3 regions of the Carnobacterium sp. AT7 genome follow, and region 2 is predicted to be linked to each of the others. Evidence: predicted binding sites of a transcription regulator. Region 2 holds the regulator's gene; each other region holds the start of a gene.
What was found. Region 2 encodes Rex, which represses fermentation and respiration genes when NADH is low (regulators of the CRP and FNR family bind a similar motif). Its sites were predicted from a motif close to TTGTGAANTANTTCACAA; they were not measured.
Positions count from the first base shown of each region.

Region 1 (5,763 bases), on a different contig from region 2:
GTAAACATCCCAACCGGTTGAACCACTTTTTAAGGTTCTCATGTTTGCAGCAGTTTTAGGTCCCCAATAGCCGTCTATAGCAGAACCAACCGTTTTTTGGATCAATTTTATTAAGCCTTGCTTTGTTAGTGATCCAAATAAGCCGTCTTGTTTAATGCCCAACATTTTTTGAACCATTTTGATTGCCTCAGTTTGTGAGAAGGTAAGGGATGGTTGTTGGTCAATGGATATAAGTAACGTTTGACCAATCGATAGGGTTTCAGAAGATATGTTGTTTATTTTTTTCAGCCAGGTAAGCGTTGTATGGTATTTTTTAGCAATGCTCCATAAAGAATCCTTTTTTAAAACAAGATGATATAAATGATTTGGTTTAGATGGTGAAAGAATAGGTATAAGAACAGTTTGACTAGTCGTAGTCAAATCTTTAGCAAATTGTTCAAGCGTAATAGAGTGCTGTAAAAGGTAGGCAGCGGGATCTTTATGAGTTGTTCCGCCTAAATTGCTAGAGACCCAATGATGCGTTTTAATACCTTTAGAAGCAATAGTAGTACCAGAATCTAAAGTTATTGGGATACTTGATTCAGTTGCAAGGTTTCGCAAGAGCCATATATAAGCTTGATAATCTTTTTTAAACCAGTCCGAATTTGATGTTCGAGCCAGTTCTACTTGTGCATAGGCATGAGGATTTGCATATTTTCCCGCACCAAACTGTACTTTCCCTGTTTCAGCAATTTGAATGATTCTGCCACCGCCGCCAACCCAATGACTCGTGAAAGCACCGTTAGACTGAGCCTGTTGTTTCATAAAAGCAATCTCATTTTCTAAAGCTAATGGACCACTATTTTTGGCATTCCCTGATTCATGAGCAATAATCAAGCTGCTGCTGATTAGCTTTTTTTGAGTGATGGGTAAAAGTTGTTGTTCGATCGTATACGTCATTTGAATTCCTCCTTTGAAAAAAAAGTGAGATGAGACAAAAGGTCTCATCTCACTTGCATATCTGAATAGTTAGTCTAACCGATTTTTGACACGTTTTATTCTACTTCGAAAATATCATTTACGACCCGTTCAACGTAGCGTGCTCCAACCGTAGTAGCATAAGGGTTTGTACCTTCAATTTGAAACATATTTAATGAGATAATAGAGTTCATTGCTTGTAGGGCCTGTTCTTTTGTTAGGTTGAGAATAGGATCTTTTACGCTCATTGCTTTAGTTTTTCCTAAGCTTGTCCCAAATCTTAATTCAAGTGATTTTGCCATGTCTTACTTCCTCCTTTTGTGGGTAAACTAATTGAATATAAAGTTTGTTACCGTTTAGCGGGTATACGTATATTCTTCAACCATGACGGTTTCTAAATATGGGAAACTAGTCAAAGCTTCTAAAGCAGCAGTAAACCCTTCAACTTGTTCCGGTGTGACATTTTTGATTGTGTTTGAATAGCTGCGTGATAATACTTTCTCATTTGCTGCATCCTCAAAATGTACTTCGATTGCTCCTTTTGTCCATTCTTTTTGCATAATTGCTTCCTCCTCTTGAGATAAGTTGCTGTGTAAGCTATTTGTCATGACATCTTACACTTCTAATAACGGCTAGAATAAAAATAGTGTTACCTATTGTGTCGAAGAATGCGAAATAAAACACAAGCTTATAAAATTCCTACAGATAAATTAAATTTTTCGTGCTATTTCACTTGATAACGATTACAATTGTTATATATATGTAATAGGTTGAGGGAAATGAGGATACCAGATTGAAAGATTCTTTTAGTCAAAATAAACCCCTTTTCAACAAAATGAAATTGGATTGTGAATTAGAAAGTATATTATGTATTTTTTTAGAAGAATTAAACTATCAAAAAGAGAATCATTTGCAAGAAGAGTGTTATGATGAAGAAGAATACATTCATACAAGTGTGACAAGCACAGCTGATAAAATAAGTTCCACAACCTATACAATAGACGAGTGGTTGAAAAGAAGTATCGAACAAAATCAGATTTTACTCAATTACCAGACCTTTTATGTGATGGATATTAGTCACCATTCTTCAACGCCGTTCAATACGATCGTTTTTCAGTCCAATTTATATCCGCTTAAAACGAAAGAAACGTCAAAAGACTTAATGAAGCGTTTCATAGATCATAAAGGAATTCCCTATGAAAAAATACGGTCGTCAAGTCAACTGTTAGGTTTTTATTACAAAATTCCTTATGTTCTAGGTGAATTAGTTTTTATACCTGAAAAAAGTTCACTGAAAGGGACTAGTAGTTGGTTTGCTCTCCATCATGTTAGTCAGTATGAGTTGATTGAGCAATCAAACAAGGTTCGTTTACACTTTAAAAACCAGTCAATAAATAGTGTAGTGACTGAACAAAGGCGTTTTTTGAAACAAGTAGAAAAAGGAGCGGTGCTAAGTTTCTGTCAGCAGCTATTTGCAAAAGAAATGTTGCTCACTCACTATAATCTGCAAACTGTCCAATATAGAAATCATCTTGAAGAGTCCCATTTCAAAGGAATCTTAATTCCTAATCAGATAGATCATTTAACCTTAGAACGATACGTGTTTTTTATTCAGAACATGTGCAATGAACTTAAAATAGCCATAAGAAAGCAGTCTTTAACAGTTCTTTTAGGAGATGACCATCCTAATCTAAATGATATATTACTTACATTTATGAATGAAGCAAACGACTAATGACTGCTTTTCTTGCAGATTACCGCTTAATTTTATAGAATGAAAAGTCTGTTTTTTCGATTGAACAACTAAATAAGGAGGTCTTTATGAATTTAACAAAGCTTGTCCAAACATATATTTTGAGTCAAAAAATAGGTAGTCCAATTTTTATTTCTGATATTATGCATTACATAGAGAAATATACTGACGAGGATAAAGAGAGTCATCAAGTACGAAAAAATGTGAATGTAATATTAATGAGAATAATGAAAGAAGATAAGTGTTTAAAGCGTTTTGGAACGGGTGTCTATTACAGGGATGAAATAGAGCAAGCAGATGAATCGGGTATTGATAGTACTGAGTTGATTGAAAGAACGTATATAAAAGATAAAAGAGGAAACGTCTTTGGATATTTGACGGGGGAAACTTACTTGTATAAGCTTGGATTAATCAGCAATAATCCAAGCGAAATCATTGTTGCAACAAATGAAAAAAGGAAGGGAAACATTGAAACAACTGATGTAAACTTTAAGCTGATGAGTCCTCCAACAATAGTAACCAATAAAAATTATCGGTATCTGCAAATATTAGATCTAATAAAAAATGACTTGATAAAAGGAGATACACTGCAATACAATTATGCACTGACTCATTACATGAATAATCACCATTTAGAAGCAGCTAAGCTTATAGCATTTGCAGTTGATTTTTACAGTCAAAAAGTTGTTCTTAGAGCTGCTGAATTTATTAAAAACAAGGTCTATCTGGAAGAACAAAAAGACGAAATCATTATTACAATAGGTTCTAAAAAGCAAAATGAAGTCAATAAAACGAATAGAAGCGATTCTTATGAAAATGAGTAAACCACCAGTTAGGCTATAGAGATAAAAAGTCGGTAGAATCCTACTGGCTTTTTTTATGCTTAACTAAATTAGTTACAGTTTATACTACAAACAAAGGCTTCTTCTTTGCTAGTAATGTGGAATTTTGCTATCATAAAGATAAATTAAGGATGTCTGAAACAGCTTTTATAAATGAAAACAGTGCATCATTATAGTAAAGATTTCAGTATTACTAATATGAAATGGAGCGTGATTTTTAATGGATAGAAGAGTTGAAGGAACATATATGTCAAAAGAAGAAACAGTCAGTGCAGTAGAACGATTAATCAACGAAGGCTATTTGGCTGATGAAATCATTATCGTAACAAATGAAAAGACAGAAAGTCAGTTAGAAGATCTAACCTTGGTTGAAGTGGATGCAGTAAATCCGGGTGAAGGGTTATCGTTATGGGAAAAGTTAAAACAATCTTTTAGTTTTGGCCGATACAATTCTGATGAGCCGTCTAATCCTTTAGAAGATTATGGTGTTGAAGAAGGTTCTGGTGACCATTTTACAGAAGCTTTAGAAAATGACGAAATCGTGATACTGGTCAATAGCGCGGGACCGTCTAATTTAAATCATTTATCACAAGTAAATGAAGCAGTATTGAATGTAACAGACACTAGTAATAATGGAAATGTAGCCTCTACTCCTTCTGAAACATCTACAAAAGAAGAAATGGAAGCAACTCCTGGTGATGGAGAACAATTTGATCCGACTAAAGCTCAATCTTCCAGAGAAGATATTGCTGGCAATCCGGTTACAGCTCCTGACAAACAAGTATCATCTTTTACTAAAGAGGAATCAAGCAGTCCAATCGCAGAAACGAAAGATGTAAAAGATTCTTCATTTGACAAAGTTCCCCAGTTAACTGGAGACGAGTCTACTGTAGTGGCTGAAAATGAAGACCATGTTTATCCTAGTAATATTAGTAAAGGTGTAGTAGATGGAGGTGATTCTGCTGCTAATTCTGTTCATGTAAACGGAGCTGGAAAATTGGAAGAAGCAAAACCAGACCAACAGGTTAAACAACCAGAAAGTGATGCTTATTATAGCGATGAATTTGAAAATGCTGGTGGGAAATCGATAAAAAAAGATGATAAAACGAACTAAATAGTTAAGCAAAAAGGGTGAGTTTTTTATCGCCCTTTTTTTATGCGTATCAGAACTGTCGTAGAGGTAATTTATAGCGAGTTACCTGAACAAAAAAAATTAGCCAAATCGCTAGAAAATTATTTTAGTCAAAGAAGTCCTCTTATTTGAATTCGTTTTCTGAAGTTGATATGCTAGTTGTGAAAAGAAACCGAGGAGGGAATAACAATGACAATTAATGAAAAAGAAACACAAAAACCTAAAGCTAATTATTTGATAGATGACGAAAGTAAAAATGTTAACCCTGAACCGCAAACAGAAGATCCTAATTATAAGGCTGCTGGAAAACTGGAAGGGAAAACCGCTATTATTACGGGTGGAGACAGTGGTATTGGTCAAGCGGTAGCGATTGCTTTTGCAAAAGAAGGAGCAGATGTAGCTATCGGCTATTTGGAATCTGATGACGATGCGAACTACACGAAAAATCGAATTGAAAAGATCGGGCGCAAAGCTTTAATATTCAAAGGTGATGTAGGTCAAGAATCATATGCCCAAGAAGTTACTGCTAAAGTTATGAAAGAATGGGGTCATTTAGATATTCTGGTCAATAATGCTGGTGAGCAACATGTTCAAGAAAAAATTGGTGATATCACGGCAGAACAATTAGAGCGTACATTTAGAACCAATATCTTTAGTCAATTTTACTTTGTGAAAGCTGCAATGCCTCATTTGTCAAAAGGAGCGTCAATTATCAACACAACGTCAATTACTGCTTACCGCGGCAGTGAACATTTGCTAGATTATTCGGCTACTAAAGGGGCCATTACTTCCTTTACTAGATCGCTTTCTCAAAATGACGAAGTGATTGAGAAGGAAATCCGTGTTAACGGTGTAGCGCCAGGTCCAATATGGACTCCATTGATTCCTGCTACTTTTACTGAAGAACAATTGAAAGACTGGGGAAAAGGTGGAGCAATTGATCGTGCTGGGCAAGCTTTTGAGTTGGCACCAACCTATGTCTATTTAGCAAGTACCGATTCTAGTTATGTTTCTGGTCAAGTTTTACACGTTAATGGCGGAGTCGTCATAAATGGTTGATGAGTGATTCTTAACTTTTA
Region 1 is NZ_ABHH01000032.1:19,455-25,217, reverse strand. Features, by position in the region: gene CAT7_RS10160 (peptidoglycan-binding protein) at 1-939, opposite strand, end outside; gene CAT7_RS10155 (DUF2922 domain-containing protein) at 1,035-1,259, opposite strand; gene CAT7_RS10150 (DUF1659 domain-containing protein) at 1,314-1,517, opposite strand; gene CAT7_RS10145 (competence protein ComK) at 1,751-2,692, shown strand; gene CAT7_RS10140 (DUF6088 family protein) at 2,779-3,534, shown strand; gene CAT7_RS10135 (general stress protein) at 3,773-4,666, shown strand; gene CAT7_RS10130 (SDR family oxidoreductase) at 4,874-5,743, shown strand.
Region 1: CAT7_RS10145 (competence protein ComK) is a predicted target of Rex. The motif match lies at 1,626-1,643, and genes of this name have one in related genera.

Region 2 (5,763 bases):
GCACGTAAGTATGAATCTAGACTTGATGTTGAAGGGTTAATAGAAAGAGCAATGAATGGCTTAGTGATTACAAAAATTACTGTTGGAGACACATTAGAAGCACAACAAAAAGCTGATTTTTCAAGTTTGCTATAAAAATCAGCTAAAACGCTGAAAAAGGACTGAATGCATCGTATGTGCTTAGTCCTTTTTTTGTAGCTTTACTAGCATTAATTTATCAGATGTAACATGATGTTTGAGTGGTTATTCTTAAAAGGTGAATTGAGACAGGAGGATGTAAAGTGAAGTTATGGAAAAATGGTCTTTTTTATACAATGGAAAACGAAGGAGAAACCGTTTCAGCTGTGATCACTGATAATGAGAAAATAGTAGCTGTTGGCGAGGAAGCAGAGTTGAAAAAAAACTTTGTTAAACATTTGACTGAAGAGATTGATTTAAATGGAGAAATAGTTTTTCCTGGTTTTGTAGACAGCCATTTACATTTGTTGTGGTATGGCTTGAGTCTTGCTCGTTTAAATTTAAATCAATTGAAAAGTAAAACAGAAAGCATGGCTAAGATACGAGAAGCCGTTCAGCGGTTATCGCCTAATGAATGGTTATTCGTGGAAGGTTACAATGAAAATGAATGGCAAGATGACTCAACACCTATAACCAAAATAGACTTAGATGCTATCTCAACAAATCACCCCCTATTGGTTCGTAGAATTGATTATCATAATGTTGTGATCAACACGCCGTTGATCAATAAAATTGGAATCAAAGATGGGCAGATCTATAATGGTGGTGGAGAGATCCAATTAGATCAAGAAGGTAAAGTCACTGGGGTTTTAAAAGATGAGGCTACAAATTTAGCTATAAACGCTTTTCCAATGGCAACACCAAAAGAGCAAGAGGAATACTTAACATTAGCAATTGAAGATTTATGGGCAAAGGGAGTAACGGGTGGTCATTCTGAAGACTTGCATTATTTTAACGGCTTTGAAGGAACGTTGAAGACGTTTCACGATGTCATTGAAGAGAAAGAAAAAGCTTTTCGGGTTCATTTACTAATTCATCATGAGGAACTGAAAGCATATAATCATTCCGAGGAAAGTTTTCTAGATGGCAATCCTTTTATAGAATTAGGTGCTATGAAAATATTTTATGATGGAACTGTTGGATCTCAAACAGCATTAATGAGTCGGCCTTATGCTCGGAGCACTAATTATGGTCTAAAAGTTCAAACAGATGAAGTTTTTGTTTCTTTAATAAAAGCTGCACGCAAAGCTGAGTTACCGGTAGCTATCCACATATTGGGAGATCATGCGTTTAAAAAAGTAATAGAAACACTTCGTGAGTATCCGCCGCTAATTGGCCAACTCGATCGTATGATTCATACACCTTGGTTGAATAAAGAACTGCTAAAGGAAGCAAAAGATTTGCCGTTGATTTTTGATTTACAGCCGCAATTTATGAGCAGTGATTTGCCTTGGGCGCTTGATGTTTTAGGTGAAAATCATCCGCCATTAGTTTTTGCTTGGAAGAGTATAAAAGATGCTGGGTTTCCTATTGCTGGAGGAAGTGATGCTCCAGTTGAAATACCTAATCCTTTTTATGGCATACACGCAGCTGTTACAAGAACTGTAAGAGGAACAGAAAGTACCAAAAGGTATTTTCCAGAAGAGGAATTATCAGTATTTGAAGCTCTGTCTCTCTATACCACAGGAAGTGCTGCGGCTGGATATAAAAAAAATTCTAGAGGGAAAATAAAATCAGGTTATCTAAGTGATTTTACTATTTTAAAACAGAACCCTTTTAAAGTGAAAACCGAATTTTTATGTGACATAGAAGTTTCAAAGACCGTCATAGGTGGCGAGATAGTATTTCAAAATAATGATTAATCAGTAGTAGAGTACGTTTTACTATGAAGATGGCTAATAAGGGTCATCTTCTTTTTTTGTTCAATATAATTGTGATTAACATCACAATTATATTGAGTTAATCGCTAAAAGATGATATGATAATTAAGAAATTGAATGTCAGGAGGAGAAAATGTGGAACTAAATCCCAAGATACACCAAATTCCAAATGCAACGGCTCATAGGCTACCTATTTATTATCGGTCTTTAAAAAAATTGAATGAAGCGGGTGTAGAGCGTGTTAAATCAAAAGAATTAAGTCAGATGACACAAATTCCTTCTGCGACGATCCGACGTGATTTTTCGCATTTTGGTGAATTAGGCAGAAGTGGATATGGTTATGAAGTTGTTTATGTAACAGAAGTTTTTCGTGAATTGTTAAATGTGAATAATATCATTAATGTTGTACTTGTCGGAGCTGGAAACCTTGGACAAGCGATATTAAGAAATAACTTTAAAAAAGAAAGAAATATCATCATCAAAGGTGCTTTTGATAATGATTCAAGTCAATTTGGGAAAGAAATTTCAGGTATCCAAATTTTACCAATGGAACAAATGAAGGATTTTATTATAAGTGAACAAATTTGTACAGCTATTTGTGCTGTACCTAGTGAGGTATCTCAAGAAGTAGTGGAACAACTGATTGATGCAGGTATTACTTCTATTTTAAACTTTGCACCAGGAAGAATAAAAGTGCCCGTTAACATTCAAATGAAGTATATTGATTTTTCTAGCGAAATTTTTACCATGGTTTACCAAAATGAAGCTCTTTACCCGGCTAACTTAGTTGAAGAAGACTAGGATTACAGCTGAAAAAAAGTGAAAAAGCAGAACGGATTAGATTCGTTATTTTATGCTGGAATATTGCTTTAAAAAAGGATTCTTCGTATACTATTCTAAGAGAAGTTATAGAATAGGGAGTGTTCGTATGGAGATAACGAGAAAAGGTACACCGTATAAATTAAAAGGGGTACAACCAAAAGTTGGCAATAAAGCACCTGATTTTGAAGCAGGAAATTTAACAGATGAACAAATTAAGTTAAGTGACTTTGCTGGTAAAGTGGTATTAATCAGTGTGGTACCAGATATCGATACGCGAGTATGTGCGTTGCAAGCAAAAGAATTTAATAAAATTGCGAGTGAATTAGAGGGTGTCCAACTAATTACGATTTCTAATAATTCCAAAGAAGAACAAGCTGATTGGTGTGCTGGAAAAGATATTTCAATGGAAATGTTGCACGACAGCAATTTAGAATTTGGCGAAGCGTATGGTTTAGTAATGGAAGAGCTAGAAAAGTTAGCTCGTTCAGTGTTCGTAATCAACCCTAAAGGCGAAATTACTTATCAAGAAATTGTTTCAGAGATGTCTAGCGAGCCCGATTATGATCAAGCTATCAAAGCGGCAAGAGCTGCGCGCTGATAAAACAGTAAGAAGCATATTGAAATATAGCTTTTTTAATGCTACTATATAAAAATAAAAGGCAATGAACAAGAGGAGTAATTTTATTTGCTGGCTTTGAGAGAATAGAACAGATGCTGAGAGTTCTTAGTCACAGTAAAATGAAGGTAGCTTGGGAGCTGGCAAGGTGAAAGTAAAGTAACTTTGTTCGGAGTAACGATCCGTTAAAAATGGAACTAAGAGGTATACTTTTGAAGATAACAAAAGTGTGCAATATAGGTGGTACCGCGAATGAACAGCATTCGTCCTAATAATAATTTATTATTAGGATGGATGCTTTTTTTGTTTTTCAGATTGATTAAGTGAAAGTATAAAGGAGAGATAAAATGACAGACGAATTGAAAATGTCTACTAAATATCAACCGAATGAAGTAGAAGCTGGTCGTTATGATAAATGGGTAGAAAAAGGCTTGTTTAAACCAAGTGGGGATAAGACGAAAGAACCTTATTCTGTGGTTATTCCGCCTCCCAATGTAACTGGTAAACTGCATTTAGGTCATGCTTGGGATACAACTCTGCAAGATATCATTGTTAGACAAAAAAGAATGCAAGGGTACGATACATTATGGTTGCCAGGAATGGACCATGCTGGAATTGCAACTCAAGCAAAAGTGGAAGCGAAACTTGCTGAGGATGGAATTTCACGTTACGATCTTGGACGCGAGAAATTTATTGATACCGTATGGGATTGGAAAGAAGAATATGCAAGTGTTATTCGCGAGCAGTGGGCAAAAGTTGGGATTTCAGTTGACTATAGCCGCGAACGTTTTACGTTAGACGATGGATTATCTGAAGCGGTACGGAAAGTATTTGTTACAATGTACAATAAAAAATTGATTTATCGTGGAGAATACATCATCAACTGGGATCCAAAAGCTAAAACGGCTTTATCTGATATCGAAGTGATTCATAAAGATGTTGAAGGTGCTTTTTACCATATGAGTTATCCTTTAACAGATGGAAGTGGAGTAGTTGAAATTGCTACGACCCGACCTGAAACGATGTTAGGTGATACAGCAATTGCGGTACATCCTGAAGATGAACGTTACAAACACTTAGTCGGTAAGACCGTTATGTTGCCATTGATGAATCGTGAAATTCCTATCATTGCAGATGAGTATGTTGAGATGGATTTCGGTACAGGTGTAGTGAAAATAACTCCTGCTCATGATCCTAATGACTTTGAAGTTGGGAAACGTCATGATTTGCCACAGATAAATGTGATGAATGATGATGGTTCAATGAATGAGTTAGCTGGTAAGTATGAAACGATGGATCGATTTGCAGCTCGTAAAGCTGTCATAAAAGATTTAGAAGCTGAAGGACGACTAATCAAAATTGAAAAAATGGTACACAGTGTTGGTCATTCAGAACGTACTGGTGTTGTAGTAGAACCGAGATTATCCACACAATGGTTTGTAAATATGGCTCCATTGGCTAAAGAGGCTATTGAAAGCCAAGGTACAGAAGATAAAGTGAACTTTGTACCAGAACGTTTCGAAAACACGTATATGCGTTGGATGGAAAATGTTCATGATTGGGTTATTTCACGTCAATTATGGTGGGGTCACCGTATTCCAGCTTGGTACCATAAAACAAGTGGTGAATTATATGTAGGAATGGAAGCTCCTGAAGATAGTGAAAATTGGATGCAAGATCCGGATGTTTTGGATACTTGGTTTAGTTCAGCACTATGGCCTTTTTCTACAATGGGATGGCCAGATGAAGAATCTGAGGATTTCAAACGTTATTTCCCTACAAATACACTTGTAACAGGATACGACATCATTTTCTTCTGGGTTAGCCGTATGATGTTCCAAAGTTTAGAATTTACTGGAAAACGTCCGTTCAACAATGTATTGATCCATGGTCTTATTCGTGATACTGAAGGTCGGAAAATGAGCAAATCCCTAGGAAACGGAATCGACCCTATGGATGTTATTGAAAAATATGGAGCTGATGCACTACGTTGGTTCTTGTCAAACGGTTCTGCTCCAGGGCAAGATGTTCGTTTCAGCTATGACAAAATGGATGCTGCTTGGAACTTCATCAATAAAATTTGGAATGCTAGCCGTTTTGCTTTAATGAATATGGAAGACTTTACTGTCGATCAAATTGATTTGACTGGTGAAAAAACAGTTGCGGATAGATGGATTTTAACTAAGTTAAATGAAACAGTTGAGAAAGTAACCGATTTATTTGAACGCTTTGAATTTGGTGAAGCTGGACGTCATTTGTACCACTTTATCTGGGATGATTTTTGTGATTGGTACATCGAAATGAGTAAAGAAGTATTGTTTGGCGAAGATGAAACTGCGAAGCAAATGACTAGAAGTATATTAGCTTATGTATTGGATCAAACGTTACGTCTATTGCACCCAATTATGCCTTTTGTTACAGAAGAGA
Region 2 is NZ_ABHH01000026.1:4,176-9,938, reverse strand. Features, by position in the region: gene thiI (tRNA uracil 4-sulfurtransferase ThiI) at 1-135, shown strand, start outside; gene CAT7_RS09310 (amidohydrolase) at 282-1,880, shown strand; gene CAT7_RS09305 (redox-sensing transcriptional repressor Rex) at 2,034-2,699, shown strand; gene tpx (thiol peroxidase) at 2,827-3,318, shown strand; T-box leader at 3,374-3,610, shown strand; gene CAT7_RS09295 (valine--tRNA ligase) at 3,684-5,763, shown strand, end outside.

Region 3 (5,763 bases), on a different contig from region 2:
AATCAAAATAAATGCTGTGAAATTTGAAACGACTTCACTCACCCAAAGTGCTATACCAAAAATAAGGGCAAATAATGATCCTGATAAAGGTAACGTAAAGAACAGTCTCCACACTAAATAAATGACTGAAAATAGAACAGCTGCTAAATAAAGTATCTTTTTATTATCTTTCATTTGACCACCTTATGAAAAACCCATTTTTTTTGAACATAAAAACTAATGACGAATAGTAATAAATCTATCACTACCTTTACTAGCGTAGGATTAAAATCCATTAGCACATTATGTACCAATGAAACGAATAAACTTGAGATAAATGTTTGTATAATAACTAGACCATAGTATTTAATAAAGCTATTAGAACTACCATTCTTAAAGACGATATAATTGTTTACCAGATAATTAAATAATGAAGATATACTGCGCGCAATATACGAAGCTATCGTGATAGCTTGAAAATTACTTTCTCCTATAAAATAAATAATTAAAGAAAAAATACTGATATCAATAAAAAAAGAAAAAACAGATGAAAAAAGATATTTAATAAAAACGGCATAAATAGCAATCGAATCGAACAAAGCATGAAAATGAGACGATTGATTTTCTTCAATGTAAACTGTTTTAATGGGCACTTCTACAATACGTACCTGTTGCTTTTTCGCTTCCAACAACATGCTCATTTCGTACTCAAATCTGTCACCTGAAGTATTTACTAACTGCTCCATAAAGAAACGGGGAATAACTCTTAATCCCGTTTGAGTATCTGTTAATTTAATTCCTGTTATGACTTTCATTATTCTCCTTGTTAGAAGATTTCCAAATTTACTTTTAAAAGGTACCTTCCCATCAAAACTTCTTACTCCCATAATTAATGCATCTTTATGAACATTAAAAGCATCAACACAAAAGACCATATCCTTGTATCGATGTTGTCCATCTGAGTCAATCGTGACGATTCCTTTAGCCTTTTCAAAATGCTTCAACACATAGTTCATAGCTGTCTTTAAAGCTCGTCCTTTACCAAAATTCTGTTCATGCGTTAGAACGATACAGTCAAATTTATCTTTTGCAATTTGAAAATACTTTTCAAATGCAATGCCACTCCCATCATCTACAATCACGATTGGTATTGTAACTGATTGCCTTGATCTAATAGTTTCCAACAAGCTTAGGAGCTTTTCATCTGGCTCTAAAGATGGTATGACAATTACTATATTTTCCATAATATTCCCCTTTAATTAACTAAGGTTTAAATTCTCAGCCTTTAACTTTCAAAAAATCATTGGATTCTTCAAAAATTAGATTCTTTTATTTATAGCACAGACTTTTTTTTTATTCCATTAATTTATACCGAAATCAATTTTTCCATTGATCTATTATGTCAATTTTGTTCACAATTAGTTATCATCAAATGATTTCTTTTTTTATCTTTACTATTTTCGCTCCTTTTTCATCCATATCAGTTAATACAACCCATTTAATTGTTCAACATTTCCTAAACTCATCTTAACTAACAATACAAAACCACTCATTGTAACAGATGTATTTCCAGATAGAATTCTCTTTAAAAAGCCTATAAATATAGGAAAAAAACAAACTATTTAGTAGTAAATTTAAATAACGATCTCTTTCATCTTGTTATTCAGTCTTTTATATTCTCTAATATGTGATATAATTAACAATAAATTCCAACATTTTAGAAATGGAGATTCGCTATGAAAGAAATCAGTTTAGGCTCTTCTGTTTACGAATTAGTTACCGCACATCCGGAAATCCAACATGTTTTATTTGACTTAGGTTTAAAAGATATTCAAACACCTGGCATGTTAACGACTGTGGGAAGGTATATGACTATTCCAAAGGGAGCAAAGATGAAAAAAGTTGATTTACAAGTCATTATTGATCAATTGGAACAATTAGGCTTTACCATTAAGGAGTGAATTTATGGAAAACAATACTGTTCAGCGTCAGAAAAAAATTGTTGAGATTTTAACGTTGCTTCATGAAGGCGGAGAGTTTGAAGAAGCCAAGCGTCTTTTTGATGAGTCTTTTGATGGGGTGGATGTCAGCGAAATTACAGCTGCAGAAAGAGAATTAATTGCTAGCGGTTTGGATCCTTCAGAAATCCAACATCTATGTAATGTTCATGCGGCTGTATTTAAAGGTTCCATTAGAGATATCCATCGTTCGAATTACGAACATGAACATCCGGGGCATCCTGTTCACACTTTAAAACTAGAAAACAGAGTAATCCGCTCACTCTTAGAAGATGAAATCCAAGAAGCTTTTGACCGATTTGCTACCGGTGACTTTTCTCAAAAAAAACGCCTGCAACACGCTCTATTAGACTTGATGCAAATTGATAAACATTATGCTCGAAAAGAAACGTTGATTTTTTCTTATATGGAACGGTACGGCATTACTGCACCCCCAAAAGTCATGTGGGGTGTTGATGACGATATACGCTCTGCGATCAAAGATGTGAACTTTTATTTAAGTAGCGAAAAATTTGCCATTAATCCTTTAAGAGACAAAATAGAGCACATTATAACAGAAGTTGATGAAATGATTTTTAAAGAAGAAGAAATCATGATTCCAATGGTTTTAGATGTGTTTTCCCTAGCAGATTGGCAATGGATTGCTGAAGACAGCTTAGATATTGGGTTTGCTTTTATCCCTAAGCCTTTGTCTTGGAAGCCGAGTAAAGATGCTCTAGCACAAGAAAAAGATCAGCAAGAAAATCGATCAGAAGCAGCAAAAAAAGCAGCAGCTATGACAGCAGCTATTTCTGAGGCCCCTCCTATTACCGAAACGGAACACTATGATTGGCAAGATAATTCATTAAGTAAAGGTTCTATCGTTTTACCAACAGGTGTCCTTCAATTAAAAGAATTAACGGCAATTTTTGGCGTTTTACCTGTAGATTTAACTTTCGTGGACAATGAAGATCGCGTTCGTTTCTATTCAGAAGGAAAGAATCGCGTTTTTCCCCGTACAAATTCTGTTATAGGACGCGAAGTGATCAACTGTCATCCACCTAAAAGTATGCATATGGTTCAGAAAATTCTTGATGATTTTAGAAGTGGAGAAAGAAATGAAGCCGAATTTTGGATTAATTTACGCGGAAAAATGATTTATATTCGTTATTTTGCTATTCACGATCCTGAAACAACTGACTACCTAGGCTGTTTAGAAGTCACACAAGATATTACCGAAATTCAAAAAATCCACGGAGAACATCGGTTGTTGAGTGAAAACAACTAGCCTTATTCACTAATATTAAAGTCAGGACAACTATTGGAACTAAGTCTATCAAACAACCCATCATTCCATATAAGGATGACAGGTTGTTTGATAGTTTTTTGGTTATCCTAAGCTAATTGTAAATTCAAAACCAGTTGGATTTTCTACAAAAGGTCTGCCAGCTTCTTTAAAGACAAGTTCAATTCCAGTAAGATCATCTGGCAAAGCAGGTGAAATAATATAGCTATGGCTCGCATGTTCTGTTGTTCCTCCGCCTCCTTCTGAATGGCAGAAATACGTATCATTAATAAACAAATCAAGCATATCAGGATAAAAGTTAGCATCTTCTTTCTCTTCCCAATCCATATGCAAGTATAGTACGCTAGCGTTAGCATATTGCCGAATAAAGGTCACCGTATACATAACTCCATCATTTTCATAAATCTTAAGTACTGGCACATATTTTTTGAATTTGACAGGCACAACCATTGGCTTGAGACTATCTTCCATTGCCATTGTTGTAAAGAGCGATTGTAAATACTCTTCCTGGAGGTCGTACTCGTCGGCCAACCTAGAAATCACCTCATCTGGTGGAAAAATTGTATTTTTCCCCAGAACTTCTTTACGTTGGTTTAATAAATCACAAATCTTTTCATCAATCAGGAAAAAACGTTCATCATAATGATTTGTTGATCCTTCATTTGATTCAAATTTCATACTTAATTCCTCCATTTTTCTATTTAAAGAATTGGTTCGTTGCTTCTATAGTAATAAAGATGACGAAGTTGCTGAAGTTCTATTTTATCTTGATCATTTTTTATTTTCGTACTACTACTGTTACGAACAGAAATTATTTTTGAATCGGTCCCAGCAATAGTGTTGCCCATGAATCGTGGAGTGATTCTTGGTCAGATGTTTGGAACAATCCAGCGTAGACATCGCGTAGTAAACGAGATAATTCGGTATCATTGTAATATGAACGCCCACCACTTGCTCTTACCATTTCCTCGACCGTTTTGATAGACGCTTCAACAGAATAGTTTTTAATAGCTGACAAGCGCGGCATCCATAAGTCTCCATGATCACTATCATTTTCGACATCGTCTGCTAGTACATCAATTTGAGGCTGAATGCTATCTAGAATTAAAGCAGATTCTGCGATACGCCAACGAATATTTTTATCTTGATCGTACGTCGTTCCTTGAGCGATTGATTTGCGTTTTTTCACACTTACAATTCCTAATTCCAGCGCACGTTTTCCAATTCCATGGTATGTTGCTGCTAGTAAAATTTCAAAATGAGAAAATATTCCAAAAACAACTGGGTCAAAACTTGGTCCAGGTTCTACTTTTGTTAATATGCTTTCTTTTGAGGCATAAGCACCAGCTAAATCCACACTATACGATTGCGTTGCACGCATACCAAGTGTATCCCAATCTGGTTTGATTTTAATTGTTTTAGCATTGTTTTCTACATACGCAAAAACTGATTGCGGGTCGCCATTATTTTCGTCCATGCCGTAAGTCACCATACGAGAGCATTCGGCAACCATTGATATAAACACTTTAGGCCCATAAAATCGATAGCCGCCATCTTCTTCCAGTTTTGCTTCACAAATAGATCCGAATAAAACCCGATCATTGGCCGGTTCAGAGATAGCAAATGACAACAAGTGTCCTTCTACTGCATCTTTTAAAATTTGTTCTCCTTTTTTATTTCCATGGCGTACCATATATTTTCCTACACCTACAATAATTTGATGCATGTTAATACCTAAGGCAGTAGCAGGAGCTGCTTTTGCTAGACGAGTTTGCTCGTGAGCAATTTCTTTCAGACTCAAACCATGTCCCCCATATTCTTTGGGTACAAAAGCTTTATAATATCCCGCTTCTTTTAATGCAACATGATCTTCATGCGGAAAGCTATTCTCTTTGTCGTACATTTCAGCACGACTATGTATTCCTTTTAGAAGTTCTTCATTTAAAAACACGCAATCTTCCTCTCTCCTATTTAAAACTTTCTCATTAAACATAATGCAAGTTATAACCAATCTGCAAGTTTCTATCAAAAAAATAAGGCGAGAAGTGATAATCCATCCGTTTCTTTTCTTCTTAACTATAAGATTAGTTTGATAGAACGGCTTTTTCAAAATTACAGGTTATTCTTTAAAATACAGTTTTGTCTTTAATAAAAAGCAGCACTATTTGTACACAATAGTGCTGCTTTTTAGACGTATTTAGTTTTTTTAATTCTTATCCGATACTAAAATTAGTTTCTTACTTCATCCTATTTTTTTATAATCCACTGTTTGTTCAAAATGAGCTACAGCACCAATCAGATTGGCATCATTGTTAAACTTACACACTTCAATTACTAGTTTTAAATCTTCTGCCTTCTGACGCTCTAAGTAAAAGGCTGCTCTTTCATTCAGACGTTGAATAAGGTCTTTGCGTGTGGATAAACCGCCACCGATTACAACCATATCTGGATTAAAGCTGACAGAAAGATTATAAATCCCCA
Region 3 is NZ_ABHH01000029.1:15,008-20,770, forward strand. Features, by position in the region: gene CAT7_RS09740 (glycosyltransferase) at 1-174, opposite strand, end outside; gene CAT7_RS09745 (bifunctional glycosyltransferase family 2/GtrA family protein) at 171-1,223, opposite strand; gene CAT7_RS09750 (DUF1858 domain-containing protein) at 1,716-1,940, shown strand; gene CAT7_RS09755 (DUF438 domain-containing protein) at 1,945-3,264, shown strand; gene CAT7_RS09760 (chorismate mutase) at 3,367-3,960, opposite strand; gene CAT7_RS09765 (acyl-CoA dehydrogenase family protein) at 4,094-5,233, opposite strand; gene CAT7_RS09770 (ROK family protein) at 5,525-5,763, opposite strand, start outside.
Region 3: CAT7_RS09750 (DUF1858 domain-containing protein) is a predicted target of Rex. The motif match lies at 1,665-1,682, and genes of this name have one in related genera.